3 regions of the Acidocella aluminiidurans genome follow, and region 2 is predicted to be linked to each of the others. Evidence: predicted binding sites of a transcription regulator. Region 2 holds the regulator's gene; each other region holds the start of a gene.
What was found. Region 2 encodes LexA, which represses DNA repair genes until DNA is damaged. Its sites were predicted from a motif close to TGTTCTANNTANGTTC; they were not measured.
Positions count from the first base shown of each region.

Region 1: ACZ46S_RS08805 (putative DNA modification/repair radical SAM protein) is a predicted target of LexA. The motif match lies at 8,371-8,386, and genes of this name have one in related genera.
Region 3: recA (recombinase RecA) is a predicted target of LexA. The motif match lies at 3,790-3,805, and genes of this name have one in related genera.

Region 1 is NZ_AP031589.1:1,735,204-1,745,329, reverse strand. It holds gene ACZ46S_RS08835 (ATP-binding protein) at 1-1,857, opposite strand, end outside; gene ACZ46S_RS08830 (GGDEF/EAL domain-containing response regulator) at 1,952-4,186, opposite strand; gene adhP (alcohol dehydrogenase AdhP) at 4,527-5,549, shown strand; gene ACZ46S_RS08820 (mandelate racemase/muconate lactonizing enzyme family protein) at 5,710-6,837, opposite strand; gene ACZ46S_RS08815 (GntR family transcriptional regulator) at 6,834-7,571, opposite strand; gene ACZ46S_RS08810 (hypothetical protein) at 7,708-8,199, opposite strand; gene ACZ46S_RS08805 (putative DNA modification/repair radical SAM protein) at 8,392-9,603, shown strand; gene ACZ46S_RS08800 (UdgX family uracil-DNA binding protein) at 9,603-10,126, shown strand, end outside.
Region 2 is NZ_AP031589.1:3,299,032-3,309,157, forward strand. It holds gene trpE (anthranilate synthase component I) at 1-1,346, shown strand, start outside; gene ACZ46S_RS16250 (anthranilate synthase component II) at 1,350-1,943, shown strand; gene trpD (anthranilate phosphoribosyltransferase) at 1,940-2,959, shown strand; gene trpC (indole-3-glycerol phosphate synthase TrpC) at 2,956-3,759, shown strand; gene moaC (cyclic pyranopterin monophosphate synthase MoaC) at 3,756-4,226, shown strand; gene ACZ46S_RS16270 (molybdopterin molybdotransferase MoeA) at 4,223-5,422, shown strand; gene lexA (transcriptional repressor LexA) at 5,507-6,214, shown strand; gene ACZ46S_RS16280 (DEAD/DEAH box helicase) at 6,275-8,014, opposite strand; gene ACZ46S_RS16285 (cold-shock protein) at 8,253-8,897, shown strand; gene pncA (bifunctional nicotinamidase/pyrazinamidase) at 8,957-9,586, opposite strand; gene rplK (50S ribosomal protein L11) at 9,743-10,126, shown strand, end outside.
Region 3 is NZ_AP031589.1:947,565-957,690, forward strand. It holds gene ACZ46S_RS04870 (YncE family protein) at 1-805, shown strand, start outside; gene ACZ46S_RS04875 (sterol desaturase family protein) at 912-1,877, shown strand; gene ACZ46S_RS04880 (argininosuccinate synthase) at 1,887-3,113, shown strand; gene ACZ46S_RS04885 (GFA family protein) at 3,206-3,634, opposite strand; gene recA (recombinase RecA) at 3,990-5,039, shown strand; gene alaS (alanine--tRNA ligase) at 5,241-7,895, shown strand; gene ACZ46S_RS04900 (glycosyltransferase family 2 protein) at 7,926-9,086, opposite strand; gene ACZ46S_RS04905 (hypothetical protein) at 9,083-10,126, opposite strand, start outside.

The sequences.
Region 1 (10,126 bases), 1.6 Mb from region 2:
ATCCATGTCGGCAGTGCGCCATTCGCCGCTCATCTGCGCAAAGGCATCCGCCGTCAGCCCGACAATCGGCAAGCGGTCCTTGCCCAGCGCCATCACCCGGTAGAGCTTGGTGGCTTCCAGCCCGTCCAGCCCGGGCATGTTGAAATCCATCAGCACGATATCGAAGCGCTCATCCTCGCGCTCCAGAATATCCACCGCCAGATTGCCGTTATCGGCCACCGTCACATTATGCCCGGCCGCTTCCAGAATGCGGGTGAAGACGCGCTGATTGACCCGGTTATCATCCACCAGCAGCACATTGCGGCGGATCAGCGAGACCGGCAGCGGTGCGGGTTCGGGCTCGGCCTCCAGGGCGCGCGGCGCGGCGGCGGGCAGGTCGCCGCTGGTCGCGATCGGCTGTGCGACGCCGCAGAAGCGCCCGGCGATCAGCAAGGCCTGCTGCAATTCCTGGTCGGAAAAATCGTCAGAGAGCAAGGTGGTGCAGCGCTGGCGGGTGGCAAGATCGGGCAGGCCCGGCCCCTCGACGGGCTGGATCTGGATCAGCATCGGCGCGGCGCCGCGGCTGCTCACCGGGGCGGAGGGCGGCTCGCCGTCATTATTGTAATCCACCAGAATGCGCACATCCGCCGGCACGATGGTGCCGGGATTGACCAGCTCCACCTCCGCGCCCATGGCGGCGAGGTTGGTACGCATCAGCGCGCGCTTCAGCGGGTTGCGCACCCGCAGGCCGATCTTGCCAGGCGGCGCCTGCCAGACTTCCTCTGTCGGCTCGGCGCGCAGCGCCTTGATGAAAAAGCGGAACTGGCTACCCTCGCCAAGCTTGCTCTGCACGGCGATTTCACCGCCCAGCAGCCCGACCAGCCGCTTGGTGATGGCCAGACCCAGCCCGGTGCCGCCGAACCGGTTGAGAATTGAGGCATCGCCCTGGGTGAAGCTCTCAAAAATCTTTGCCTGCGCCTCGACGGGAATGCCGATACCGGTATCCGAGACCTCGACCTGCAGGATCAGCTCGCCCTCGCTACCGGGGCGGGTATCCACCGCCAGCACCACGCCGCCGGTGGAGGTGAATTTCACCGCGTTGCCGACGAGATTGATCAGGATTTCCTGCAGATGCAGCCGGCTGGTCTTGATCCGCACCGGGGTGCGCGGGGTGACATGGAGGTTGAAGGCGATGGATTTCTCCCGCACCTGGCTCTCGACGATGCGCCGCACATCGACGAGCAGCGCCAGCAGGTCGAACTCCTCCACCGTGCTGGTCATCCGCCCCGCCTCGATGCGGGAGAAATCCAGCAGCTGGTTGATCAGCGTCTGCAAGGAATGGCTGGCGACGCCGACGGTCTCGACCATCTCCGCCTGGGCGGAATCGAGCCTGCTGGCGCGCAGCAGCTCGTTCATGCCGATGATCGCGGTCAGCGGCGTGCGCAGCTCGTGGCTGACACTGGCCAGGAACATGCTCTTGGCCTTGCTCGCCTCCTCGGCCGCCTTGGTTGCCTGGGAGAGTTTCCGGATCAAGGTGCCAGCATAGGCGGGGAGGACAATCAGCCCGACCAGTAAGCCAGCCGACAATTCCGGCACGCTGCGCCAAAACGCGGAGGTGAGGACAACGGTGAGAAAGCTGAGCACCGCAATTGGCACAGCGATGAGCAGGAAACGTTGCCCGAAACGAAAGCCGTTGCCGAAGATGAGCCAGAGATATAGCGGATAGAACAGAGCCATCTTCTCACCGCCGAGATAGAGCTCCCATGAGAGGAAGCCGCAATCCAGTAGCAAGGCGAGGATCCGTCGCGGAATATTGATGTCGGGGCGCCAGAGAATATGCGCCAGCACACCGAGCGTCAGCACGGCGTACAGCGCCATGACGCAAAGCTCGCTATTCCCTGTCATGGCATGGCCATCAGCGAGGAAAATCAGCAGCATTACGGCCGTCAACGCCAGCCGGTTGAAGCTCATCTCATGTTCGCTGTCCGGGCGCCCGCGCAGGCGCTGGGTCAGCGGGGCGAGCAGCCTGCGCAGCGCATCGCGCGCTCCGCGCCGCGCAGAGGAAGGAGGCCTGGGATTTCTGCCAGACCAGCTCGTTCAGGAACACATCCGGCGCCAGCGCCTGGCCGAGCAGGAAGCCCTGGCCCTCATCGCAGCCCTCGGCCTTCAGCAGTGCGAGCTGGGCATTGGTCTCGATCCCCTCGGCGACGACGCGCAGATTGAGGATATGCCCCAGCTCGATGATCGTGCGCGCGATCGCGAGGTCGTTCTTGTTCTCGGCCAGCCCCTGGATGAAGGAGCGGTCGATCTTCAGCCGGTCGAGCGGGAATTTCTGCATATAAGCGAGCGAGGAATAGCCGGTGCCGAAATCATCCAGCGACAGGCTCACGCCCAGGCTGCGCAGGGCATTGAGCTGCGGGATGATGTCGTCGACATCGCGCAGCAAAATGCCCTCGGTCAGTTCCAGATCGAGCGTGCGCGGGTCGATCCGGGTCTCGGCCAGGGCGGCGGCAACCACCTTGGCGATGGCGCGGCGGCGGAACTGGATCGGCGAGAGATTGACGCCGACCCGCAAGCCGGTGACGCCCTGGCGCGCCCAGTCCCCGATCTGCCGGCAGGCCTCATGGATCACCCATTCATTGATCGGCATGATCAGCCCGGTTTCCTCGGCGAGGCTGAGGAAATGCCCCGGCGGCACCAGCCCGGCCTCGGGCCGGCGCCAGCGCAGCAGCGCCTCCGCGCCGGTCAGCGCGCCGGTGCGCAGATCGAATTGCGGCTGGTAGTTCAGCACGAATTCCCGCTGCGCGATGGCGTTCAGCAGGTCGCGCTCCAGATTGACCACCTGGCTGGAATTGGTGCCCATCTCGGCGGCGAAGGCGCGCCACATATTGCCGCCGGCCAGCTTCGCCGCATACATCGCCTGGTCGGCATTCTTCATCAGCGCCTCGGCGTCCTGCGCGTCCTGCGGCGCCATCGAGATGCCGATGCTCGCTCCCACATTCAGCGCCTCCGGCGCGTGCTCGCTCTCATTCAGCCGGGCAATGATCAAATCCGCCAGCCGCGCGGTATCCTCCGGCCCGGCGATGTTGGATTGCAGCACCGCGAACTCGTCGCCGCCGATGCGCGCCACCGTATCCTCCTCGCCGATCAGCTCGACCAGCATCTCGGCGATACGCCGCAGCAGCCGGTCGCCCATGGCGTGGCCCTGGCTGTCATTGATCGATTTGAACCGGTCGAGATCGATGAAATGCAGGGCGAAATGCTGGTCCCCCCGGCGGCCGCGGGCGAATTCGCGCTGGATCCGGTCGCGCAGCAGCGCGCGGTTGGGCAGCCCGGTCAGCGGGTCGTGATTGGCCAGATATTCCAGCCGCTTCTCGGCATTGCGCCGCTCGGTGATGTCGACCGAGGTGGTCAGCACCGCGCGCGCCACGCCATTGGCATCGCGCAGCGGTACCTTGCTGGTGAGGTAAACCAGCGTGTCGCCGGAGGCGGTCATCACCTCCTCCTCGCGGGCGGGCAGCGGCTGGCCGGTTTCCAGCACCAGCTTGTCCAGCCGGCGGCTGGAAATGCCGCGCTCCCAGCCGAACAGCAGATCCACCGGCTGGCCGACCAGCTCGCCCGGCAGCTCGCCGGCGGCGGCGGCCTGGGCGGCGTTGACGAACAGGCAATTGCCATGCCGGTCGGCGGCGCTGATCATCGCCGGCACATTGTCGATCACCTGCGCCAGCGCCTCGCGGCTATCGATGGCGAAATCCTCGCGCATCGGCACGCCGGCGGCGAGGCGCCGCTCCAGCATTTCCGCCCGGCGCAGGGTGTTCTGCTGCTGGGCGCGCAGTTTCAACAGGTTGCGGGCGCGGGTGACGAATTCCACATGGTCGACCGGGCTCAGCAGGAAGTCCGTCGCGCCGGCTTCCAGGCAGGCGACGCGGTAATTGCGGTCGTGATAGGCGGTGACGACGATCACCGGCAGGTTGGGGTCGTAGGAGCGTATATGCGCGACCAGCTTGTCGCCGGTCATGAAGGGCATCTTATAGTCGGTGATCAGCAGATCCGCCTGGTTGCCGGGCAGCCAGTCGATCACCTGCTGGGCGTTCTCGAAGGTGCGGACATGCGCCTCCATCCCGAGATTGCGCGCCAGGCGGGCGTAAATGCGGCGATTGGTCGGGCTGTCATCGACGATCAGGATGGTCGGCTGGGAAATCTGCATCGCCTCAACCGGTCCAGTGCCAGGCCTGTTGCGCCCCACGCAATGGGGTCAGGCGAACCGAGACACGCGTTTGGCGGCCGGGGCACGGCATTAATTCTACATGCTCACAACCCATTTGCCGAATGCCCTCTCGCCCTTCTCGGTAGGGTTGGAAGCTATCTCAAGACCCGCCCCAATTCTACCTGTAATCGAATTTATCCAATAATTTGATACGCGCCAATATCGCTTCAGGAACGAGCTTGCCGGGAGGGGTGGAAAAGCCGGACTTGATCTGGGTCATGGCGCCGCGGCGCGGGCAGGGATTCAGTGAAGTTCGCTGCAACCGCAAAGGAGAGAGCGCGTGGCGAAGACGATGAAAGCCGCCATTGTGCGGGACTTCACAAAACCGTTGACGATCGAGGACTGGCCGGTGCCGACCCCGGCGGAGGGGCAGATTCTGGTGCGCCTGACCGCAACCGGGGTGTGCCATACGGATCTGCACGCCGCTCGGGGCGACTGGCCGGTGCGCCCGAGCCCGCCTTTCATCCCCGGCCATGAGGGGGTGGGGCTGGTGGCGGCGGTCGGGCGCGGGGTGAAGCGGGTGAAGGAAGGCGATCGCGTCGGCATTCCCTGGCTGCACAGCGCCTGCGGCTATTGCCCGCATTGCCGCACCGGCTGGGAGACGTTGTGCGCCGACCAGCAAAATTCCGGCTATTCGGTGAATGGCAGTTTCGCCGAATACGCGTTGGCGGACCCGAATTATGTCGGCCGGATTCCGGCCGGGCTGGAGGATGGCCCGGCGGCCCCGGTGCTCTGCGCCGGGGTGACCACCTATAAGGGGCTGAAGGAAACCGAGGTGAAGCCCGGCGAATGGGTGCTGATCTCGGGCGTCGGCGGGCTCGGCCACATGGCCGTGCAATATGCCAAGGCGATGGGCATGCATGTGGCGGCGGTGGATATCCATCCGGACAAGCTGGCCCTGGCCCGGCAGCTCGGCGCGGATGTGACGCTGGATGCGCGCGATGCGCAGGCGCTGGCCAGCTTCACGCGGAACAGCGGCGGCGTTCACGGGGCGCTGGTCACCGCGGTCTCGCCCGTGGCGTTCGAGCAGGCTTACGGGCTGTTGCGCGCCCACGGCACCATGGCGCTGGTGGGGCTGCCGCCGGGGCGCTTCAGCCTGCCGATCTTCGAGACGGTGCTCAAACGCATCACCGTGCGCGGCTCCATCGTCGGTACCAGGCAGGATCTGGAAGAGGCGCTGGCGTTCGCCGGCGAGGGCAAGGTGGCGGCGCATTTCTCCTGGGACAGTCTGGAAAATATCAACCAGATCTTCGAGCGGATGGAGCAGGGCGGCATCGAGGGCCGGGTGGTGCTGAAGCTCTGAAACGCCCGATCTGAAAAGTCGCAAAAGTTTTTGGGGGTTGAAGGGGCGTTTTTACAAAAACGCCCCTTCGTGACCAAGGCCGGATCGTCCCCTTCAGGGGGCGTCCGGCTTTGGTCCTGACCGTTTCTTTTGAAAAGGCGGCACCAAAAACCTTTATAAATCAGTGCGCCACCCGATACGCGCCCAGCGCCGCCAGGTCCGGGACAATCCCCAGCCCCGGCGCCTCGCTCAGCCTGGCGTGGCCCTCGGTGATCCGCCCCAGCGGGCCGCAGCTCATCTCGCGCAACGGATTCGAGTTGGAATCGATCTCCAGCATTCCCTCACCCCCCACCGCCGCCAGCAGATGCGCCGAGGCCAGCAGCCCCAGCCCGCCGCCCAGCCAATGCGGGCAATAGATCAGCCCCGCCGCCAGCACCGCGCGCGCCACCGGCAGGCAACCGGAAAACCCGCCCCATTTGGCGATGTCCGGCTGCATGACCCGCAAGGCGCGGCAGGCGAGGGCGGCCGCGAAGCTCTCCTGCCCGAGCAGATTCTCCCCCGCCGCCAGGGGGATGCCGGCCAGCCCGGCCAGGCGCAGCCACTCCGCCCAGGGCCGGTCGGCGCGCAGCGGCTCCTCCACCCAGCCCAGCCCGAAGCCGGCCAGATGCGGCAGCATCCGCGCCGCCTCCTCCAGGCTCCAGCCCTGGTTGGCATCCACCATCAGCTTCGCGCTCTCGCCCAGCGCGGCGCGCAGATCCCGCAGATTGCGCAGATCCCGCGCCTGGCCGAACCCGACCTTCAGCTTGAAGGCGGTAAAGCCCGCCTGGCGCTGCGCCAGCGCCGTCTCCACCGCCTGGTCCGGATTGATGCCGCTGGCATAGACCGGAAGGCGCGGATCGCCGCCGCCCAGCAGCCGCCAGAGCGGCTGCCCGGCACGCCGCGCCCGCAGATCCCACAGCGCGATATCCACCCCGGCGATGGCCTGGGCAATCGGCCCCGGCTCGCCGGACTGGATCGCCAGCACCGCGGTCCGCGCGCTCAGATGCGCGAAGACGGCCTCCGGCACGCTCTCCTGGCCGACCGCCAGCGGCGCCAGCACCCGCTCCACCATCCGCGCCCGATACTCGGCGCCGATGGCGGGGAAATTGCACCAGATCTCACCCCAGCCGATGGCGCCCTCCTCATCCTCCACCTCCACGACCACCATCGGCCGGTCAAACATCACCCCGAAGGAGGTGGTCACCGGCGTTTCGATCGGGCAGCGATAGACGAAGGCCCGCAGCGCGGCGATGCGGGGCGTTGCGCTCACGAGACCAGATCCATCTCCAGCTGCACGAGATCGCCGCGATAGATCACCTCGCCCAGATAGATCACCGTGCCATCCGGCGCCGCGAAAACCCGGCGGACATGCGCGACCGGCGCATTCACCCGCAATTTCAGCAAGGCGGCGGCCTCCGGATCGGCGCTGCCGATGGTCAGGGTCTGGTGGGCGCGGGCGATCTCGATATCCGGCATGGCGGCGAGCAGCGGGATCATCAGCTCGCTGCGAAACCGCTCCGGGGCGCGGCGGAAAATCGCCTCGTCGAGATGGATGGAAATCACGCAGTACGGCGTGCCCTCGCGCAGATGCACCCGCATCATATGCACATAATTGGCGGCCGGCTTGCCGTCCGTCTCGGTCAGGTTCGGCGCCGCCTGGCCCTCGGAGATGTTGAGCAGCTGGATCTCGTCGCCCTTCAGCATGGTGACGAGGTCGCGCAGCGTGGTCTGCACTTTCAGCCTGGTCTCGGCGGCCGGGTTGCGCTGCACGAAGGTGCCGCGCCCTTGCCGTGCCACCACCAGCCCTTCGCGCTGCAGCAGCTCGATCGCCTGGCGCACCGTCACCCGGGCCAGGGAAAATTCCTTCGCCAGCTCCTCGGCCGAGGGCAGCCTGTCGCCGGGCTTGAAGATGCCGCGCAGAATGCGCTGGCGCAATAATTCGGAGAGTTGAGCGTAGAGCGGCAGCGGATTGTCGGTGGAGAGAATATTCATCGGCGCGGACATACCCCCATCATCCCGATAATGGTATGAGCGCCGTCCAACATGATGCGGGGCGGCAACCCGTTTGATATATGGTCATCCTATAGACCATACGACTTTAAGCCGCAAGATGCGCGCGGATCGACGCGGCGCAATGGGCTCAGCCCGGCTGGTCGCTGCGCTTCGCCGCCATGGTAAAGCCGGCCAGGGCGGCTTGCATGTCGTTGGCCAGGGTCATATCCGCGCAGGGCAGGCGCCAGACGCCCTCGCCGGCCACCTGCAGCTCCAGCACGATCTGCTGAAACCCGTTCTCCACCAGCGTACGCACCGTGCCGCCTTGCACGCGCGCCGCCGGCACCACCAGGCTGCGCAGCACCTTGCCCTCCGGCATGGCCAGAAACACCAACCCCCGCCCGCCATCCAGCGCCAGCCCGCCGCCACGGGCGAAAAAGCTGGTCTGCGCGGTGAAAGGCTGCGGCGCGGCGGCGAGGGCGGCGTCCAGCCGGGACTGGGTGCGCTGGGTCAGCCGGCCTTTCACCCAGGCGCCAAGGCGCATCCAGGCGCGCGTCGGCATCGAGGCGACGACGCACAGGATCAGCGTCACCGTGATGAAAACCCAATGGAAGGCAATCCAGGCCCAGTAGAAACTCAAATGCCCGCTCCTCGCGCCGCCGCCGGGTGGTCAGCCCCCGGAGGATGACGCGTGGTTAGCGCCATCGGGCGAGGCGGGCAAATCGCCGCGCGACAGGCGCGGAGCGTTTGGGATGAGGCGAGGCTCTCGCCGCGTCCCGGTTCATTCGGAACTTGACGAATGGCGTCTTAAGAACATAACGTGAACGACGCCATGACAGCCTCTCTCGATCCAGTCCTGACCGCGAAACTCCGGATTCTGGCCGATGCGGCGAAATACGATGCCTCCTGCGCTTCCTCCGGGGCGCCGAAACGCGCGGCGGGGAAAAGCGGGCTGGGCTCCACCACCGGGGCCGGCATCTGCCATTCCTACACGCCGGATGGGCGCTGCGTCTCGCTGCTGAAAATCCTGCTGACCAATTACTGCCTGTTCGATTGCGCCTATTGCATCAATCGCCGCTCCTCCAACGTGCCGCGCGCCCGTTTCGCGGTGCGGGAAGTGGTGGATCTCACCTTGGCCTTCTATAAGCGCAACTATATCGAGGGGCTGTTTCTCTCCTCGGGCATCATCCGCTCGCCGGATTATACGATGGAGCAGATGATGCTGGTGGCGAAATCGCTGCGCCAGGATCACGGCTTCGCCGGCTATATCCATCTGAAAGCGATCCCGGAGGCCAATCCCTGGCTGATCGAGCAGGCCGGGCTGTGGGCGGACCGGCTTTCGATCAATCTGGAACTCCCCAACGAAACCAGCCTGGCGCGGCTCGCCCCGGAAAAGCAGGCCCCGGCGATCAGCGCCGCGATGGGGCAGATGCGGCAGCGCATCGTCGAGGCCAAGGCGGAGCGGCGGCGCTTCTCCCCCTCCGGCCAATCCACGCAGATCATCGTCGGCGCGGACACCACGGACGATGCGGCGGTGCTGGCGAAAAGTGCCGCGCTGTACGGCGATTTCAAGCTGCGGCGGATCTATTATTCCGCCTACAGCCCGCACCAGGCGGTCAGCGCCGCGCTGCCGGCAAAGCCGCCGCCCTTGCAACGCGAGAACCGGCTCTACCAGGCGGATTGGCTGCTGCGCTATTACGGCTTCACCGCCACCGAGATCGCCGCCGGCGGCGAGGGCGGGATGCTGGATCTGGAGATCGACCCCAAGCTCGCCTGGGCGCTGAAAAATCGCGGCCAGTTCCCGGTGGATGTGAACAAGGCGCCGCGCGAGATGCTGCTGCGGGTGCCGGGGCTGGGCGCGCGGGCGGTGGAGAAGATCATCGCGGCGCGGCGCGTCTCACGGCTGCGTCTGGCGGATGTGGCGCGGCTCACCTCCGGGCTGAAACGCATGCTGCCCTTCCTGATCACCGAGGATCACCGCCCGGCGCAGACCGACCGGCTGGATCTGCGCCAGCGCCTCGCGGTACAGCCGAGCCTGTTCTGATGCAGACGCGCATCGCCCTGGCGCCAGGGGCGGATCTGCCCGGCTTTCGCGCCGCGGTGCGCGGGCTGGTGGCGCGGGGCGTGAAGCCGCGCGAGGTGTTCTGGGAGACGGGCGCCAGCCTGTTCGGTGACGCGCCGCCCGTGGACGGCCCGGCCTTTAGCCTGCCCCGCGCGGCGGCGGCGCTGATCGGGCTGGTGATCTGCCATCGCGACCCGGCCCGCCATGCGCTGCTCTATGAGATGATCTGGCGGCTGCGCCATGGCGAGCCGCATCTGCTGGAAATGCGCCATGACAAGCTGACCCACCGGCTGGAGATGCTGGCCAAAGCCGTGCGGCGGGATCTGCACAAGATGCACGCTTTTGTGCGCTTCCGCCGGATCGAGGATGAGCAGGGCGAGCGCTTCCTCGCCTGGTTCGAGCCGGATCATTATATTCTGGAGGCAACTTCAGGGTTTTTCGTCAATCGCTTCCGCAGCCTGGTCTGGTCCATCCTCACCCCAGAGGGGACGCTGCGCTGGGACGG
Region 2 (10,126 bases):
TGGAAGGCGGGGCGACGCGCGGGCGGTACTCCTTTATCGGCTTGGCGCCCGATCTTGTCTGGAAATGTGAACGAGGGGTGGCTTCGGTCAATCGGGAGGCCCAGAGCCAACCGGAGAGCTTCGCCCAGATTTTCGAGGCGCCGTTGAAAAATTTGCGCGGCTTGATCGCCGAGACGCGGATGGACGTGCCCGAAGGTCTTCCGCCCGGCATTGGCGGCCTGCACGGATATCTTGGCTATGATCTGGTCAGGCTGATGGAAGATCTGCCGGCGCTGAAGCCGGACGTAATGGGCATTCCCGAGGCGATTCTGACCCGCCCGGGGCTGTTGATCGTGTTCGACAATGTCACCGATGAAATGACCCTGGCGGCGCCGGTCTACCCGAAGCAAGGGGTGGAAGCGGTCCAAGCCTATGCGACCGCCGAGGCCAAGCTGAATGACCTGGCGAAAGCCCTGGAGGCGCCTGTTCCGGAGCTGAAGGGGCGTTTGCTGGCGCCGATCGAGCAGAGCTCGAACATGGAAAAGGAAGAGTTCCTGGGCGCGGTGGAAACCGCCAAGAACTATATCCGTGCAGGCGATGCGTTCCAGATTGTGCCCTCGCAGCGTTTTGAAGCACCGTTTTCCTTGCCGGCCTTCGCGCTTTACCGGAGTCTGCGGCGGATTAACCCCGCCCCCTTCCTGTTCTTCCTGGATTTCGGCAGTTTTCAGGCCGTGGGCTCTTCACCGGAGATCTTGGTGCGACTGCGCGATGGCACAGTGACCATCCGCCCGCTGGCGGGCACACGCCGCCGCGGGGCCACCACCGAGGAAGATGTCGCGCTGGAAGAAGAGTTGCTGGCCGACCCCAAGGAGCGGGCTGAGCATCTCATGCTGCTGGATCTCGGGCGCAATGATGTCGGACGGGTATCGGAAATCGGTTCTGTGCGCGTGGCGCAAAGCTTCGCCATCGAGCGTTTTTCGCATGTGATGCATATTTCCTCGACGGTCGAGGGCAAGCTGCGCCCGGGGCTTGAGGCGCTGGATGCGCTGATCGCCGGATTCCCCGCCGGCACCTTGTCGGGCGCGCCAAAGGTCCGGGCGATGCAGATCATTGAGGAGCTCGAACCGTCGCGCCGGGGGCTATATGCCGGATGCATCGGCTATTTCGCGGCGAATGGCGAGATGGACACATGTATCGGCTTGCGCACCGCCTTGGTGAAGGATGGCCGCATGTATGTGCAGGCGGGCGTCGGCGTTGTCGCCGATTCCGACGCTGAGGCCGAATATATGGAAAGCGTGCATAAAGCGCGCGCGTTGTTCCGCGCCGCCGAGGACGCCGTGCGCTATGTCAGCGCGCCGGGAGCTTGAGCGATGATTCTTCTTATTGATAATTACGACAGCTTCACCTTCAATCTCGTTCAGTTTTTCGGGGATCTCGGCGCTGAATGTGTGGTCAAGCGCAATGATGCGTTGAGCCCCGAGGATGTTCTGGCCATGCGGCCACAGGCGGTGGTTTTGTCCCCAGGGCCGTGCACGCCGAATGAGGCCGGGATCTGTCTGCCGATGGTACAGGCGGCGGCTGCGGCAAAGCTGCCTTTGTTCGGTGTGTGTTTGGGCCACCAGGCGATCGGTCAGGCCTTTGGGGGGCAGGTGGTGCGCGCACCACAGCCCGTGCATGGGAAAACCAGCCCTGTCTTCCACGATAATACCGACATTTTCGAAGGCTTGCCGAATCCCTTCACCGCGACCCGTTATCATTCGCTGATCGTACAGCAGGCGACCTTGCCCAGCGTGCTGGTGCCCACGGCCCGCACTGAAGACGGCATTATCATGGGATTGCGCCACGCGGAGCTGCCGATTTATGGCGTGCAGTTTCATCCGGAGAGTATCGCGACCTCGAACGGGCATGATATTCTGCGCAACTTCCTGCATCTCGCAGGGGTGAAGGTTCCGGTTGCTGCGTGAATAGTTCGCTGAAACCGGTGCTGGCGCGCCTCGGTAAGGGCGAAAGCTTGACCGTGTCTGAGGCCGAAGAGGCATTCGGCGTGGTCATGGATGGGCAGGCCACGCCCGCCCAGATCGGCGGGATGCTGATGGCCATGCGTGCACGCGGCGAAACGGTAGCGGAGCTGACCGGCGCGGTCACGGCGATGCGAAAGCGTATGGCCACGATCGAAGCGCCGGCGGATGCCATGGATGTTTGCGGCACAGGCGGGGACGGCGCCGCCAGCCTCAATATTTCCACCGCGACGACATTTGTCCTGGCGGCGTGCGATGTGCCTGTCGCCAAGCACGGCAATAAGGCGTTGTCCTCGCGCTCAGGCGCCGCGGATGTGTTGATGGCGCTTGGTGTTGCGATCGAGCCGCCCATTGACCGGTTATCGGCGGTGCTGCGCGAGGTTGGGTGCGTCTTTCTGTTCGCGCCGCGCCATCACCCCGCGCTGCGGCACGCTGCCCCGGTTCGGGTGGAGCTTGGCACCCGAACCTTGTTCAACCTGACCGGCCCGATGGCCAATCCGGCCGGCGTGCGGCGCCAGTTGATGGGGGTGTATGACCCGTTTTGGTTGCGCCCGGTAGCGGAAACGCTACGTGATCTTGGCACGGAAGCCGCCTGGATCGTGCATGGCGCCGGCATGGATGAACTCGTGCTCGACGATGTGAATCAGGTGGTCTCGCTGAAGGCCAATGAGATCAGGGAATTCGGGGTAACGGCCGCGGATGCGGGCCTTGCCGCAGCACCGGCCTCTGCCTTGAAAGGCGGAGACGCGGCCTATAATGCGGCGGCTTTACTGGCTTTGTTGCGGGGCCAAGCAGGCGCGTATCGTGACACGGTGTTGTTGAATAGCGCTGCCGCGCTGATTGTGGCGGGCCGGGTGGAAACACTGCCCCAAGGGGTCGAGCTGGCGGCGCAGGCGATAGATCGAGGTGACGCTTTGGCTGTTCTGGAACGGTTGAAGCGGGTCTCCGGAGAGCAGGCATGAATATTGTAATCGACGATGTGCTGGCGAAAATCTGCGCGGATAAACGCGCTGAAGTTGCCGAGCGCCAGGGGCGCAGGCCGCTTGATGAGTTGAAGGCCGAGGTCAGGGACGCCGACAAGACGCGTGGCTTCGGCCGGGCTTTGATGGATAAGGCCGCGCAGGACCAGGCCGGACTGATCGCGGAGATCAAGAAGGCCTCGCCCTCGGGCGGTTTGATCCGCCCGGATTTCGAGCCCGCCTCGCTGGCGCGGGCCTACGCGGCGGCCGGCGCGACCTGCCTTTCCGTTCTGACCGACGAAAAATACTTCCAAGGCCAGACCGCGCATCTGGAGGCGGCCCGCGCGGCTGTTTCCCTGCCCGTCATTCGCAAGGATTTCATGCTGGATGAATGGCAGGTCTATGAGAGCCGGGTCATGGGGGCGGATTGCATTCTGCTGATCATGGCGGCGCTTGAGGACGATCAGGCCCGCGATCTGGAAGGGCTCGCCCGGGCTCTGGATATGGATGTTCTGGCGGAAGTCCATAATGAGGAAGAGATGGAGCGCGCGCTTCTGCTGCAGACGCCCTTGATCGGTATCAATAACCGCAATCTGAAGACCATGGTGACGGATATTGCGACAACCGAGCAGCTTTCGAGCCTCTGCCCGCCGAATAAATTCATGATCTCCGAGTCTGGCATCAAGACCAACCAGGATGTCGAAAGGCTGCGGAAAGTCTGTGTGCAGGGGTTCCTCGTCGGAGAATCACTGATGCGCCAGGACGACCTGGAGGCAGCCGTGCACGCGCTTCTAGGCCATTGAGCCAGCTCACCCATATCGGCGCTGACGGCTCGGCGCGCATGGTGGATGTCTCGGCCAAGGCCGTGACGCTTCGCGAGGCGCAGGCCAAGGGGCGGGTGGTGATGCGGCCCGAGACCGTCAGCTTGATCCGCGACAATCAGGCTGAAAAAGGCGATGTCCTCGCGGCGGCGCGAATCGCCGGGATTATGGCGGCAAAGAAAACCGGAGAGCTGATCCCGCTCTGCCATCCGCTGCCACTCGATGCAATCAGCATTGACCTAATCCTGGAGCAGGATTCGGTCGAGATCGTCGCCACGGCCCGGACAACGGCACGCACCGGCATTGAAATGGAAGCCCTGACCGCCGTCAGTCTTGCGGCTTTGACCATCTATGACATGGTCAAGGCCGCGGATAAGACGATGCGGATCGAGGCGATTCGGCTGACGCGAAAGACTGGCGGCAAGAGCGGAGATTTTTCGGCACCATGATCAGTGTCGAGGAGGCGCGCGCCCGGATTGTCGCCGATTTAAAGCCCGTGGCCGTTGAAATGGTCGGGCTGGCACAGGCCTATGAACGCGTGCTGGCGCGCCCGGTCATCTCCCGGCTGACTGTGCCGCCTGGTGATGTTTCGGCCATGGACGGGTATGCAGTGCGTGCTGCTGACACTGAGCTTGGCAAGCCGCTCCGGCTGACCGGTGAAGCGCCGGCTGGGCACCCGTTCGCGGGTGAGGTTGGACCGGGGGAGGCGGTTCGGATCTTTACCGGAAGCACGATCCCCAACGGTGCGGATACCGTTTTGATCCAGGAGAACGCCTCCGTCGCGGCGGATTTGGTGGAGCCTGCAGCAAGCGTGCGCGTTGGGCTCCACATCCGCCGTAAGGGCCAGGATATACAAGCCGGTGACGAGGTCTTGCCGGCGGCGGCGCGGCTGTCTGTGCGGGATATCGGACTGGCTGCCGCGGCGGGGCATCCCTGGCTGGCTGTTCACCGGCGCCCGCGCATCGCGATCCTCTGCACCGGGGACGAAATTGCCCTGCCGGGTGAGCCGCTTCCCGCCGGGGGGATCGCCAACTCCAACGCCCTGATGCTGAGCGCCTTCGTTGCAGCCCATGGCGGCGAGCCGCTGGTTTTGCCGATTGCGCGTGATGCTGTTGGCGAGGTTGCGCAGGCGGCGTTAGCTGCCAAAGGAGCCGATCTGTTGCTGACCACAGGTGGGGCGAGTGTCGGTGCCTATGATCTGGTTAGGCAAGGGCTGTCCCAGCACGGTTTTGCGCTGGATTTCTGGAAAATCGCGATGCGCCCCGGCAAGCCCCTGATATTTGGCAGACTCGGTGAGTTGCCTGTGTTGGGGCTGCCCGGCAACCCCGTGTCCGCTTATGTCTGCGCGGTGTTGTTTTTACGCGCCGCCATCGAGGCGCTGTGTGGTTTGCCCGCTGAACCGCCGCGCTTTGAAAGCATGCGATTGGCGGCGCCGATGCGGGCCAATGATATGCGGGAAGACTATGTTCGGGCGGTGATCGCTAAGACCGCGGACGGCGAAATGCGGGTAACACCGCTGCCGGTACAGGATTCAGGAATGCTGCGTGCCTTGGCGCGGTCCAACGCGCTGATCCGCCGTGTGCCGTTTTCACCGGCCGCCCAGCTGGATCATTACGTGGAGATCCTGCGCTTGGATCATTCGTAACGCTTGACGCGAAAACGAGAACTAAACTAGAACATCACCTTGTTGTTGCTTTGTTCCAGAAGCTTTAAAATTCGGAGATGTTCAATGCTGACGCCGAAACAGCATGAATTGCTGTTATTCATCGACCGGCATCTGCGCGAGACCGGATGCAGCCCCAGCTTCGAGGAAATGAAGGAGGCTTTGGATCTCCGTTCAAAATCCGGAATCCATCGGTTGATTTCCGCCCTGGAAGAACGTGGGTTCCTGCGCCGCCACAAGCACAGGGCGAGAGCCCTGGAAGTGGTGCGGCTGCCGCAGGATATAACGCCGAGCAAGGCGCAGGCGCATGGTTTTGCGCCCAACGTGATTCAAGGACATTTTGGAACTCGCGGGCTGTCGCAGCAAGATGAGCTGGAGAGTTTTGAACCTTCCGCGATTTCTCTGCCGCTTTACGGTAAAATCGCCGCAGGCCTGCCGATCGAAGCCTTGCGCGATAATGAAGAGACGATCGAAATCCCGCTCTCCATGCTTGGCGCCGGGGAGCATTTCGCATTGACCGTCGAAGGCGATTCGATGATCGAAGCGGGAATTCTGGACGGTGATACAGTGATCATCCGGCGCGGCGATACGGCTGAAAACGGGCAGATTATCGTCGCGTTGGTCGATGATCACGAGGTGACGCTGAAGCGTCTGCGCCGGAAAGGGCAGTCCATTGCGCTGGAGCCAGCCAATATCCGGTATGAAACGAGAATTTTCCCGGCTGAACGTGTCCGTGTTCAAGGTCGCCTGATCGCGCTGATGCGGCAATATTAAGCGTGTGCCGCAGAGCCTGATTGGCTGATCCGATCCCTTTCGAGGCCGGATCAGCTGCAATCAATGGCGAGACGCTTTATTCTGCCGCCGGCGCTGTTGCTCGCTGAGCTTGCCGCCAGGTTTTGGCGCATATGGCTTCGGAGCCGCTTTCGTCTTGAAATCGCCGCGTTCGGAAAACTGCGTGCGAGCGCGTGAGGGGCTGCTCGGCGGGGCGGCGGGCTCGATCCGCGCCTCGGTCTGGGCGTTCGCCGCATTGGCAAAGGCGCTCGCGGCATGGGCCGCAATTTCGAACTTGGTCTCGCGCTCAAAAATGCGAATGGCACCGATCTCTTGTTTACTGACGCCCCCCGCCTTGCAGATCAGCGGCACCAGCCAGCGCGGATCGGCATTTTGTTTGCGGCCAAGGGCCACGCGAAACCAAGTGCCCTCGCTCACCGGGCCATGGGATGCCTTGCCGGTATGCGGCGCGCGGGCGGGGCGCTGGGCTTCGGGCGGCAGGATCGTAACGTTCGCCGCGCGTGGCAGATGGGCCTGGGCCAGTTTCACGAAAGCCGCAGCGATGATTTCCGGTGAACTCCGGGCCAGAAGCTTCTGGCCGAGCTCAAGCTCGATTTCGCCGGGTGTTTCTTGCAGCTGCGGATTGTTCAGGAGGCGTATCTCATCCTTTGCACGGATGTCCTCCGGCGTCGGCGGGTCAACCCAGACAGCCTGGGCATTTGCCTCCCGCAAGAGCAATTCCGCCCGGCGCCGCCGCGCAGGCGGGACGAGCAGGACGGAAACCCCCTTGCGCCCTGCGCGCCCGGTACGGCCGGAACGATGCAGGAACGTTGCCTTATTGGTGGGAAGGTCCGCGTGAATGACCAGGTCGAGATCCGGCAAATCCAACCCACGCGCGGCGACATCGGTTGCGATACAGACCTGTGCGCGCCCGTCACGCAGCGCTGACAAGGCGGCGTTACGCTCAGCCTGGGATAGTTCTCCCGACAAGGCGGCCGCAGTGAAACCCCGTGCGACGAGGTTGGCGTGAAGCGTGCGCACAGTATCCCGGGTGGCGCAGAAAACCAGCGCCCGGCTATCCTGCGCTCTTAGTATATTGACGAGGGCCGCTTCGAGTTCGTGGCCGGCAACGCGGACGGCCCGGTATTCGATATCGGCATGAGGCTGGTTGGCGGCGACGGTGTCGATACGCAGCGCATTTTGCTGATAGGTTCGGGCAAGTGCGGCGATGTCGCGCGCGATTGTGGCTGAAAACAGCAAGGTGCGGCGAGAGGCCGGCGCCGTGCTGAGAATGAATTCGAGTTCTTCCCGGAACCCGAGATCGAGCATTTCGTCGGCCTCGTCGAGCACGACGGCTTCCAGCTCGTCGAGGCGCAGATTGCCGCGTTCGATATGGTCTTTCAGGCGGCCGGGCGTGCCAACCACGAAATGGCATCCGCCGGCCAAGAGGCGCGCCTCGCGTCGTGCGTCCATGCCGCCGACGCAGGACAGGATCCGCGCGCCAGTGAATTCGTAAAGCCAGGTCAATTCGGCGTGAACCTGCAGCGCAAGCTCACGGGTGGGGGCGATTACAAGCACCAGAGGCGCATGCGTGGCTGGCATCGACGCGGCCTCGCCGAGGATACCACCCGCTAAAGCAAGGCCGAATGCGACGGTCTTCCCGGAGCCAGTTTGAGCGGATACAAGCAAGTCCCGCCCGTCAGCTTCCGGCGTGAGGACTGCGCTTTGTACGGAGGTAGGGTCGGCATAGCCGCGCTGAGCGAGAGCTTTTGCGAGGCTGGGATTGGTGTCGGGGAAGGGCATGAGCGGCTCATAGGGGCTAGGGCGCCAGGCAACAAGCGGTGGATTAGCCGTGCAGCCGTGCAGCGGCGCATATTCATGCGCACTTGGGTCGAGAATCGTAAAAATGGCAGCTATTTTAGCTGAATTGCTTGCGATGGAGCAGCATTTCGGGATTGAAGGCCGCCACAGCGTGGCCTATGCTGCTGTTGCTTGGCTAGAGCCCGGTGCCCCGAAAGTCTTTTAGAGGACAGTTTTTATAGTGCGACCCCCGAAGAATGACCGCCAGCGGCAGAGCCGCCGCCGTGGTTTCGACGACGATAATTTTTATGGTAACGCTCCTTCATTCCCGCCGTCTTTCTCGGGGTTTGGGGCGCAATCATCTGCCCCTGAAGCAAAGGCCACTGTGAAGTGGTATAATGCTGAAAAGGGGTTTGGTTTCGTCGAGATGGCAGATGGGTCCGGCGACGTGTTTCTTCATGCCAACTCGCTTCAGAGTGCCGGTTTCCAGTCCGTTACCCCTGGTTCTGTGCTGCAGATCCGTGTGGGGCAGGGGCAGAAGGGCCGTCAGGTCAATCAGGTTATTTCCGTGACCGAGGGTGAGGCCCCGCCGCCGCGTGCCCCGGGCGGCTTCGGTGGTGGCGGCTTTGACCGTCCCCGCGCGCCGCGTCCACCCCGTCAGCAGGCCTCCGGTCCCGCTGTTGAGATGGCTGGTATTGTGAAATGGTACAATGCCACCAAGGGCTTCGGCTTCATCAGCCCGGAAGCTGGCGGTAAGGACGTGTTTGTCCATGCCACAGCGCTTGAGGCAGCCGGCCTTTCGCCGCTGCAAGAGGGCCAGGCGGTTAAGATGAGTGTGGTGCAAGGCTCCAAAGGGCCGGAAGTTTCCGCAATCATCGTCGACTAACCGGCGAATTTCCGTGAAAAACCCCGCTTCTGCGGGGTTTTTTACGTTTTGAGGGGCGATTAGTGTGGCTGCAAGATGTCTTGGCTCTTGGCCAGCTTGACGCCTGCCGTTTGCATGGCCGCGCGGGCCTTCGCGCTCGAGCCTTGTAAATCTATCGCCCGGCACGCATCCTCAACAACGCAAACCTCGAAGCCTGCCTGGGCTGCGTCCTCGGCCGTCCAACGCACGCAGAAATCGAAGGCCAAGCCACATATATATAAGTGTGTGATGCTCCGCTCCCGCAGGTAGCCGGCAAGGCCGGTGGGTGTGGCGCGATCCGCTTCCAGAAAGCCCGAATAGCTGTCGATTGAAGAATGGCTGCCCTTTCGAAGGATCAGACCCGCATGCGGGATGTCGAGCCCAGGCACGAGCGCGGCGCCCGACGTCCCCATGACGCAATGGGTGGGCCATAGGATTTGTTGGCCATAAGGCAACTGAATTGTATCAAATGCGGCCTTCCCTGGGTGGTTGGCGGCGAAGGAGGTGTGGTCCGCCGGATGCCAGTCCTGGGTGAGCACAACTTCGTCGAAGTGCCGCGCCAGGCTGTTGATCAAAGGCGCAATCTCATTGCCTCCAGGGACGGCAAGCGCGCCGCCGGGACAGAAATCATTTTGCAGGTCGATGACCAGAAGGGCCGCTTTTTTTTGCATGGCTTATATTATCGGGAAAACGCGAGCGGGTGCTAGACAGTGCGATGCGGTTGCGTTAAGGCTCCGCCCCTCGGAACGTGGGAGGCTTGGATAGGTGTGTCCGGCTGCTTGAACCGCGGTCCAATGGCGCAAGCCATAGGATGAAAGGAGCCAGAAATGGCTAAGAAAGTTGTCGGCTATATCAAGCTGCAGATCCCTGCAGGCAAGGCGAACCCGTCGCCGCCGGTGGGTCCCGCGCTCGGCCAGCGTGGTCTGAATATCATGCAGTTCGTCAAGGAATTCAATGCGGCGACGCAGCAGATGGAGCCCGGCATGCCGGTTCCGGTGGTGATCACCGCCTTCGCTGACCGCACCTTCTCCTTCATCATGAAGACTCCGCCCAACACCTACTTCCTGAAGAAGGCGGCGGGCATCGACAAGGGCACCACGACCCCCGGCAAGGGCGCGGCCGTGGGCAAGGTGACGACCGCGCAGCTGCGCGAGATCGCCGCGACCAAGATGAAGGACATGAACGCGAACGATGTTGACGGCGCTGTGCGC
Region 3 (10,126 bases), 1.3 Mb from region 2:
TTGGTGCCTGACCCCCGACCGCGGCCAGCTTTTCATCTGCGATGCCTCGGGCAACGCGATTTTCATCTTCGACCCGATCACCGGCGCGCCGCTGGGCCGCAAGCGCATCGCCGACCCGTATCAGCTCGGCTACACGCCGGATAACAAATATCTGATGGTCAACGCGCTGCGGCTGGATTTCGTGGATGTCTATGACGGCGCCACGCTGCGGCTGGTGAAGCGCTTCAAGCCCGGGCGCTGGCCGAGCCATCTGGATTTCTCGCCGGACAGCCGCTGGTCCTTCAACTCCATGCAGAATTCCAACACGCTGGTCTCCTTCGACCTCACCAGCATGACTGAGCGCTGGGCGGTGACGGTGGGCGAGACGCCGGCGGGCGTGCTCTGGCATCGCGGCAAGGTGCTGTGCTGCATCATGGGCGGGCGCGGCTTTGTCGAGGTCGATCCGGTGAGCGGGCAGATCACCCGGCGGGTCGTCACCGGCGATGGCGCGCATAATATCTTCCTGGATACCAGGAAGCAGATCCTCTACGTCTCCAATCGCGGCCCGGGGCGGACCGGCCTCACCGCACTGGACCCGGTCAGCTTCCAGATCCTGCGCCAATATGAGATCCCTGGCGGGCCGGACGATATCGGCATCGATCCGGAGGGGAATATCTGGATCTGCCTGCGCTATGCGGAATCGGTGGCGATCCTCGATCCGGTGAGCGGCAATTACAGCTCCATCCCGGTCGGGCGCTCGCCGCATGGCATCTTCCTCAACACCATGCTGCGCCAGAAAGGCCGGATCACCGCCGAGCGGATCTGAGCGCTTGCATTTAAGCCTTTGTAACAACGGCTTTTGCCCTCTCGCTTTTTGCGGCGGGCGGGCGCTATAAAGGCTGGTTGCCGCCAGTCCTGCATGGGGTTTGGGTATGGGTCTCGATCGTCTCTTCTCCAACATCGCCGGCTATATGGACCAGTATCTGGTGCTGCCCGTGCTGTTCCGGCTGCATTGGATGGCCTGGGACGATCTCGCCTTCGATTGGTGCCTGATCTGCGTCTACGGGATGTTCGCGGTGCTGGTGACCTACGCGGTCTGCCTGCCGCTGGAGGCCTGGCGGCCGGTGGAGCGCTGGCCGGACAACAAGGCGGTGTGGGTGGATGTGTTCTACACCTTCCTCAACCGCGTCGGCGTCACCCCCATCGTCACCTTCGTGCTGTTCTATCAGGTGCAGACCTGGTCCACCGGGCTGCTGGTCGAGCATGGCTTCATCCCGCCCACACTGGACAGTCTGGTGCCCGGCCTGTTCGGGCACCCGCTGATCACCTTCCTGGTCTATGCGCTGATCCTGGATTGCGCCGATTACTGGCGCCACCGCCTCTCCCATTCCTTCCGCTGGTGGTACGCGCTGCACGCGCTGCACCACGCGCAGACGCAGATGAGCTTCTGGTCCGACGACCGCAACCATCTGCTGGACGATGTGATCAGCTTCTTCTGGTTCTTCGCCATCGGGCTGCTCATCGGCATCCCGCCGCTGCAATTCCCGCTGCTGCTGATGGCGATGAAATTCATCGAAAGCCTCAGCCACGCCAATATACGCGCCTCCTTCGGGCCGCTGGAATGGGTGTTCGTCTCGCCGCGCTTTCACCGCTTCCATCATGGGCTGCGCGCCGCCGGGCGGCATAGCTGCAATTACGCCTCGGTGTTCGCGGTCTGGGACATCATCTTCCGCACCGCCGATTTCCGCGACGAATATCTGCCCACCGGCGATGCCCGCGCCCCCGCGGCGCTGGTTTCCGGCTCCTACCTCGCCCAGCAGGCGACCGGGCTGAAATTATTCTGGCAGGCCCTGGGAAAGAGCTGGGCAAGCCTTGGCATCGGCCGCGCCGCGTCATAAGCAGCCAGCATGGAACAGAAAGTCAAAAAGGTCGTCCTGGCTTATTCCGGCGGGCTGGACACCTCGGTCATTCTTCGCTGGCTGCAGAACACCTATAAGTGCGAGGTGGTGACCTTCACCGCCGATCTCGGCCAGGGCGAGGAGCTGGAGCCGGCCCGCAAGAAGGCGGAGATGTTCGGCATCAAGGAGATCTTCATCGAGGATCTGCGCGAGACCTTCGTGAAGGATTTCGTGTTCCCGATGTTCCGCGCCAATGCGCTGTATGAGGGCCAGTATCTGCTGGGCACCTCCATCGCCCGGCCGCTGATCGCCCAGCGCCAGATCGAGATCGCCGAGATGGTGGGGGCGGATGCCGTCGCCCATGGCGCCACCGGCAAGGGCAATGACCAGGTCCGCTTCGAGCTTGGCTATTACGCGCTGAACCCGAATATCCGCGTCATCGCCCCCTGGCGCGAATGGGAGCTGACCTCGCGCACCAGGCTGCTGGAATATGCCGAGGCGAACCAGATCCCCATTGCCAAGGATAAGCGCGGCGAGGCGCCGTTCTCCGTGGATGCGAACCTGCTGCACTCCTCCTCCGAGGGCAAGGTGCTGGAAGACCCGGCGGTGGGGCCGGATGAGATCGTGTATCAGCGCACCATCTCCCCGGAAGCCGCTCCTGATCAGGTCACCGAGATCACCATCGCGTTCAATAATGGCGATGCGGTGGGGATCAATGGCGAGGCGCTCTCCCCGGCCACCATCCTCACCCGCCTTAACGAATACGGCAAAGCCAATGGCATCGGCCGGCTGGATCTGGTGGAGAACCGTTTCGTCGGCATGAAGTCCCGCGGCGTGTACGAAACCCCGGGCGGCACCATTCTGCTCGCGGCCCATCGCGGCATAGAGAGCATCACGCTGGACCGTGAGGCCGGGCACCTGAAGGACAGCATCATGCCGCGCTATGCGGAGCTGATCTATAACGGCTTCTGGTTCTCGCCGGAGCGCCGGATGCTGCAGGCGCTGATCGATACGTCGCAGGCTTCCGTGACCGGCACGGTGCGGCTGAAGCTCTATAAGGGCAATGTGATCGTCACCGGGCGGGAGAGCCCGAATTCGCTCTATAATACCCGCATGGTGACGTTCGAGGACGATGCCGGGGCGTATAACCAGCAGGATGCGGCGGGTTTCATCAAGCTCAACGCGCTGCGGCTGCGGCTGGGGGCGTCCATCGGCCGCCGCGGCGGGAGTTTATAAAAGTTTTTGGGGGTGTGGGGTGTTTTTACAAAAACACCCCAATTCTTCGCCGCTTTTTTGAAAAAAAGCGGCACCAAAAAACTTTTGCTCTTTTATTCCGGCGCCGTTTCGCCGCTGCCGCCCAGTTCGGCGGGAAAATCCTTCAGCTTGGGCAAGCCGTCCTTCATCGGCAGCACCGTCTCGGCATAGTTCACATGCACGCCGGGCTTGAACTCCAGCGTCGGCAAGGTGGCCGCGAACACATCCACCAGCCCAAAGCCCGGATGCGCCGTCATCAGATGCCCGCCGCATTGGCGGCAATATTGCCGATGACTGGCCTCGGTTTTGGCGTAGGTGGCCACCTCGCTCGCGCCCTTGGTCACCTTCACCGCCTCGGGCTTCCATAGCGTAAACGCATTCACCGGCCCGCCCGACCAGGAGCGGCAGGAGCGGCAATGGCAATAGCCCATCGCCTCCGGATCACCGCTCACGGTCAGCTCCACCGCCCCGCAAAAACACGCACCTTGATAAGTCTGGCTCATTTTTCCTCGCCTTGTTGCTTTTGGATGGCTCAGCATGGCGAGACGCGCTGTGCCGTCAAACCCTGTCCCGGAATGGATCAAAGACGCGGCTGAGTCGAAGTTTCCAATATGTTCTAATCACATTACGTATCTGCAATATTTTCTCCAGAATTATCGAACAAAATACGAACAAATTATTAACGGATATGTTGCTAATTTGTTCTCGCCATGCCAGGATGCGATTCAACGATTCCCTATGGCAAGATCAGGAAAACACGCTATGGTTGCATCCACCACAAGCAAAAAAGCTCGTTTGACAGAAATCGAGTCGATGTTGGACGCTCCGGAGGCACCTTTCATGGCGACAGTGACGACGATGGCAAAACCCGATCTCGAAAAAAACAAGGCGCTCGACGCCGCGATGGCGCAGATTGAGCGCGCCTTCGGCAAAGGCTCCATCATGCGCATGGGCGCCAAGGGCGGCAATGAGGCGATCGAGGTGATCTCCTCTGGCTCGCTCGGGCTGGATCTGGCGCTGGGCATTGGCGGCCTGCCGCGCGGCCGCGTGATCGAGGTTTACGGCCCGGAAAGCTCGGGCAAGACCACCCTGGCGCTGCATGCCGTGGCCGAGGCGCAAAAGCGTGGCGGTGTCTGCGCCTTTGTGGATGCCGAGCACGCGCTTGACCCGGTCTATGCCCGCAAGCTCGGCGTGGATGTGGATAATCTGCTGATTTCGCAGCCCGATACCGGCGAGCAGGGTCTGGAAATCGCCGATACGCTGGTGCGCTCCGGCTCGATCGACGTGCTGGTGATCGACTCCGTCGCCGCGCTGGTGCCGCGCGCGGAGTTGGAAGGTGAGATGGGTGATAGCCATGTCGGCCTGCATGCGCGGCTGATGAGCCAGGCGCTGCGCAAGATTACCGGCTCGGTGGCGCGCTCCAACACCACTTTGATCTTCCTGAACCAGATCCGTCTGAAAATCGGCGTGATGTTCGGCAATCCGGAGACGACGACCGGCGGCAACGCGCTGAAATTCTATTCCTCCATCCGCATGGAAATCCGCCGCACCGGCTCGATCAAGGAGCGCGACGAGGTGACGGGCAACCATGTCCGGGTGAAAGTGGTGAAGAACAAGCTCGCCCCGCCCTTCCGGCAGGTGGAGTTCGACATCATGTTCGGCGAGGGGATTTCCAAATCCGGCGAGCTGGTGGATCTCGGGGTGAAGGCCGGGGTGGTGGAGAAATCCGGCGCCTGGTTCTCGTACGACAGCCAGCGGATTGGCCAGGGGCGGGAGAATGCCAAGCAGTTCCTGCGCGACAATCCGAAAGTGGCCGAAAGCATCGAGAAGAAGATCCGCGATCAGTCTTCGACGCTGGGCGAGGCGCTGATGGCCGCCGATGGCGGCGAGGACAGCGCTGAGGATTAAACGTTTTTGGGGGTTGAAGGGGCGTTTTTTCAAAAACGCCCCTTCGTGACGAAAGGCCGGATCGCCCCTTTGGGGGCGTCCGGCCTTTCGTCTCTTCGCGCCCTTTTTGAAAAAAGGGCGCCCCCAAAAACTTTTGCCCTTTTTGCGCCCGGCCGGCGGGCGGGCTTGGCGAAAACCCGTCCGCCTTGTAATCCAGCCCACATGGTCACCAGCAACGATATCCGCGCCACCTTCCTCAATTATTTTGGCCGCAACGGCCACCAGATCGTGCCTTCCGCACCTCTGGTGCCGCGCAACGATCCCACCCTGCTCTTTACCAACGCAGGCATGGTGCCGTTCAAGAACGTGTTCACCGGCCAGGAAAAGCGCCCCTATAGCCGCGCCACCTCCTCGCAGAAATGCGTGCGCGCCGGCGGCAAGCATAATGATCTGGATAATGTGGGCTATACCGCCCGCCACCACACCTTCTTTGAGATGCTGGGGAATTTCTCCTTCGGCGATTATTTCAAGGAACAGGCCATCCTGCATGCCTGGACGCTGCTGACCAAGGATTTCGGGCTGGATAAGGATAAGCTGCTGGTCACCGTGTATCATACGGATGACGAGGCGGCGGGGCTCTGGTCCAAGATCGCCGGGCTGCCGGATCAACGCATCATCCGCATCCCCACTGACGATAATTTCTGGCGCATGGGCGATACCGGCCCCTGCGGCCCCTGCTCCGAGATTTTCTACGATCACGGCCCCTCCATCCCCGGCGGCCCGCCCGGCTCCCCGGATGAGGATGGCGACCGGTTCATCGAGATCTGGAACCTCGTGTTCATGCAGTATGAGGAAGGGGCGAATGGCCGCGTCGATTTGCCCCGCCCCTCCATCGATACCGGCATGGGGCTGGAGCGCTTCGCCGCCATCCTGCAAGGCAAGCACGATAATTACGACACGGACACGCTGCGCGCCCTGATCCTGGCCTCCGCCGAGGCGACCGGCCAGGACCCGGACGGAGCGTTTCGCATCAGCCATCGCGTGGTGGCGGACCATCTGCGCTCCTCCTGCTTCCTGATCGCCGATGGCGTGCTGCCCTCCAATGAAGGCCGCGGCTATGTGCTGCGCCGGATCATGCGCCGCGCCATGCGCCATGCCCACATGATGGGCGCCAAGGAGCCTCTGATGTACCGGCTGGTGCCGGCGCTGACCCGCCAGATGGGCCAGGCCTTCCCGGAGCTGAACCAGGCCGAGGCGCTGATCACCGAGACGCTGCAGCTGGAGGAAAACCGTTTCCGCGCTTTGCTGGACCGCGGCATCTCGCTGCTGAAGAGCGAGAGCGAGGGGCTGGCCCAAGGCGCCGCCCTGCCCGGCGCCGTCGCCTTCAAGCTCTACGACACTTACGGCTTCCCGCTGGATCTGACCCAGGACGCGTTGCGCGAAGAGGGCAAGAGCGTGGATGTGGAGGGCTTCAACGAGGCGATGGCCGAGCAGAAGGCCCGCGCCCGCGCCGCCTGGGCCGGCTCCGGCGATGCCGCCACCGAGACCGTCTGGTTCGAGCTGAACGAAAAACTCGGCGGCACCGAGTTCCTGGGCTACTCCACCGAGACCGCCGAAGGCAGCATCGTCGGGCTGGTGGTGGACGGCCAGCCGACCGACGAGGCGCTGCCCGAGCAGACCGCCTATATCCTGCTCAACCAGACCCCGTTCTACGCCGAAAGCGGCGGCCAGGTCGGCGATACCGGCTATATCACCGGCCCGGACAATCTGCGCATCCGCATCACCGACACCCAGAAGAAGCTGGGTTCGCTCTATGTGCATATCGGCGTGGTCGAGGCCGGCACGGCCCGTGTCGGCCAGGCCGTGGTGGCAACCGTGGATCATGAGCGCCGCAGCGCTATCCGCGCCCACCATTCCGCCACCCATCTGCTGCATGAGGCGCTGCGCCGCGCACTTGGGCCGCACGTGACCCAGAAGGGCTCGCTGAACGCGCCGGACCGGCTGCGCTTCGACATCTCCCAGCCCCGCCCGATCACGGCCGAGGAGCTGGCGCAGGTGGAGCGCGAGGTGAACGCGCATATCCGCGAGAACGCCGAAGTCACCACCCGGCTGATGACGCCCGATGAGGCGGTGAAGCTGGGCGCGATGGCTTTGTTCGGCGAGAAATATGGCGATGAGGTCCGCGTCGTCTCCATGGGAGCGCCGACTAAAGACTCTTCCATGGGCGGCTCCACGGATGAGAAATCCGCCTGGTCCATCGAGCTGTGCGGCGGCACCCATGTGGCGCGCACCGGCGATATCGGGCTGTTCCGCATCGTCTCCGAGGGCGCGGTTTCGGCCGGTATACGCCGCATCGAGGCGCTGGCCGGGGAAGCGGCGATTGCCGCGATCGAGGCGGACACCAAGCTGCTGGCCGAAGCCTCGGCCAGCATCAAGGCACCGCCAGCCGAACTGCCGGGGCGCATCGCCCAGCTGCAGGACGATAAGAAGCGGCTGGAGCGACAGGTGGCGGAGCTGCAGAAGAAGCTGGTGCTGGCCACCGCCTCGGAAGCCGAGGAGATCGGCGGGGTGAAGGCGATCCTGCGCAATGTCGGCGACATTGCCGCCAAGGAGCTGCGGCCGATTGCCACCGACCTGCTGAAGGGGCTGGGATCGGGCGTGGTGGCGCTGGTCTCCACCGCCGAGCAGAAGACCGCCATCGTGGTCGCGGTGTCCGACGATCTGCCGCAGAGCGCGGTGGAGCTGGTGCGCGCGGCGGCAACGGCGGCGGGTGGCCAGGGCGGTGGCGGCAACAAGGCCGTGGCCCAGGCCGGCGCGCCGAGTGCCGGCCAGGCGGGCGCGGCGCTGGCGGCGATCAAATCCGCCCTGGCGGGCTGATGCTCCATAAAGGCGGCCTTCGGGCCGCCTTTATGTTTCCCTGATATGCAGCCGCAGCGTGGAGAGCAGGAAGCTGGAGAGCAGCACCTCCATGCCCAGCGATAGGGCCAGCGACGAGCCCATGATGATGCGCGCGATCCGCCCGACATCGAGATTGCCGAACCCGGCCTGCGACCAGATCGCGATCGCCCAGCCGAGCAGCCCTAGCCCGAGCCCCAATAGGCCCAGCCCCAGCACCAGCCCGTTTTCAAGCGTCACCAGCGGCTCCAGACGGCGCATGCGCAGCGAGGCCGGCAGCAACCCTTCCTGAATGGTATAAGCGCGCGCCAGCCAGGCGAAGATCACCGCCTGCGCCCCCAGCTCAACCATCGTCACGCAATAAAGCAGCGCCCCGAGATCCAGCCTCAGCCCGGCGATCCGCAGCGGCCCCGTCATCAGCGCCCCGCCCAGCCCCAGCCCCAGCAGCGCCAGCCCGAGCCCGGGATAAAGAAACAGCCAGGCCGGCGAGAACAGCAGCATGAAGCGCAGATGCCGCCAGCCATCCCGCCAGGGGCGCAGATGCGGCGGGCGGGCGCGCCCATCCTTCTCCAGCGTGGTCGGCACCTCCTCGATGCGCATGCCCAGCAGCGCCGCCTTGATCACCATCTCGGAGGCGAACTCCATGCCAACGGTGCGCAGATCCATGCGCAGGAAGGCGTCGCGGCTGAAGCCGCGCAGGCCGCAATGGAAATCCTTGATCGGGGTGCGGAAGAGGAAGCGCCCCAGCCCGGAGAGAACCGGGTTGCCGAGATAGCGATTCTTCCAAGGCATCGCCCCCGGGCTGATGCCGCCAGCAAAGCGGTTGCCCATGACCAGATCCGCTCCACCCCGCAGCGCCTGCAGAAACGGCGCCAGCTTGGAAAAATCGTAGCTGTCGTCGGAATCGCCCATGATGCAATAGCGCCCGCGCGCGGCACTCACCGCGCCATGCAGCGCCGCGCCATAGCCGCGCCGCGGCACCTCCACCACCCTGGCGCCCAAAGCCCGCGCCAGCGCCTGCGAGCCGTCGCTGGAGCCGTTATCGCCGATGACGATTTCACCCTCGATGCCGTGCGAGCTCAGGAACGCTTTGGCCTTGGCGATGCAGAGCGGCAGCGTCTGCGCCTCATTGAGGCAGGGCATGACAATGCTGAGCTCGGGCATCGGGGTCATCGATGCCCGAGGGCGACGATCCAGCCGGGGGTGCCGGGCCAGATTTTGAACATGTTCCAGTGCCGGATCTGCCAGGCCTTGGCCTGCGGGCCCCAGGCCGGGCCGTTGGCGAAATTGGCGGTGCCGGTGCGGTCATTGCTAATCCCCACGGCCAGCACCAGCAGCAAGGCGAAAAACGCCACGGCGCGCCGGGCCCAGCTGGTCGCACAGACCGCGCCGGTCAGGATCAGCCCGGTCAACACCAGCGGGATGAAGGCATAGCGCCCGCCCCAGCCCGCCCCCATGCTGTCGGTGAAGTCCGGCGAGAGGGCTTTATCGAACGAGACGAACAGGATGATGATCTGCGCCGCCAGCAGCAGCGCCAGCGTGGCGCGGCCAAAGCGCGCCCCCGCCACCAGCCAGCCCAGCAGCGCGTAGAACAGGACAAGGATCAACAGCGGCGGCCAGAACAGCGCCTGGGTCTGGCCCAGGGCGAGGAAGCAGCGGCCGATGACGGCGGCGCCATGCATGCCGGTGAAGGCCATGACCGGACCGTGCAGCGCGATCACCGCCAGCAATGCCGCCAGCGAGACCTGCCCGCTGCGCGCCGGCACCGGATGGGTGAGATAGATGCCAAGCTGCAGCCCGAATCCGAGCAGCAGGATCAGGCTGAACAGCAGCATCACCCGGCTGCGGGTGAGCATGCCGCGCAGCAGGAACAAAGGCAGCAGGAAGCTGGTGGCGGGGCCGGAGAGCACGCCGACGGCGAGCACCAGCGCGTCGAGCACGAACAGACGCTTGGTTTGGGGCGGGGCGGCGAGGATCAACGCCGCCGCCAGGCCGAGATGGAACTGGCTGGTGATGGTGTTGAGCCAGACCTCGGCGGTGCCGGGCGGCAACGCGCAGAGCAGCACCGCCGCCATGCAGGCCAGCCGGCTGCGCCGCCAGGGAAAGTCGTGGGTGAGGATGATGAACGGGGCCAGCGCCTGCACCAGCAGCGCCAGCAGCACCGTCACCAGCGGCGCATGGTCGAGCCCGCCCAGTTGCAACCCGAGCCAGGT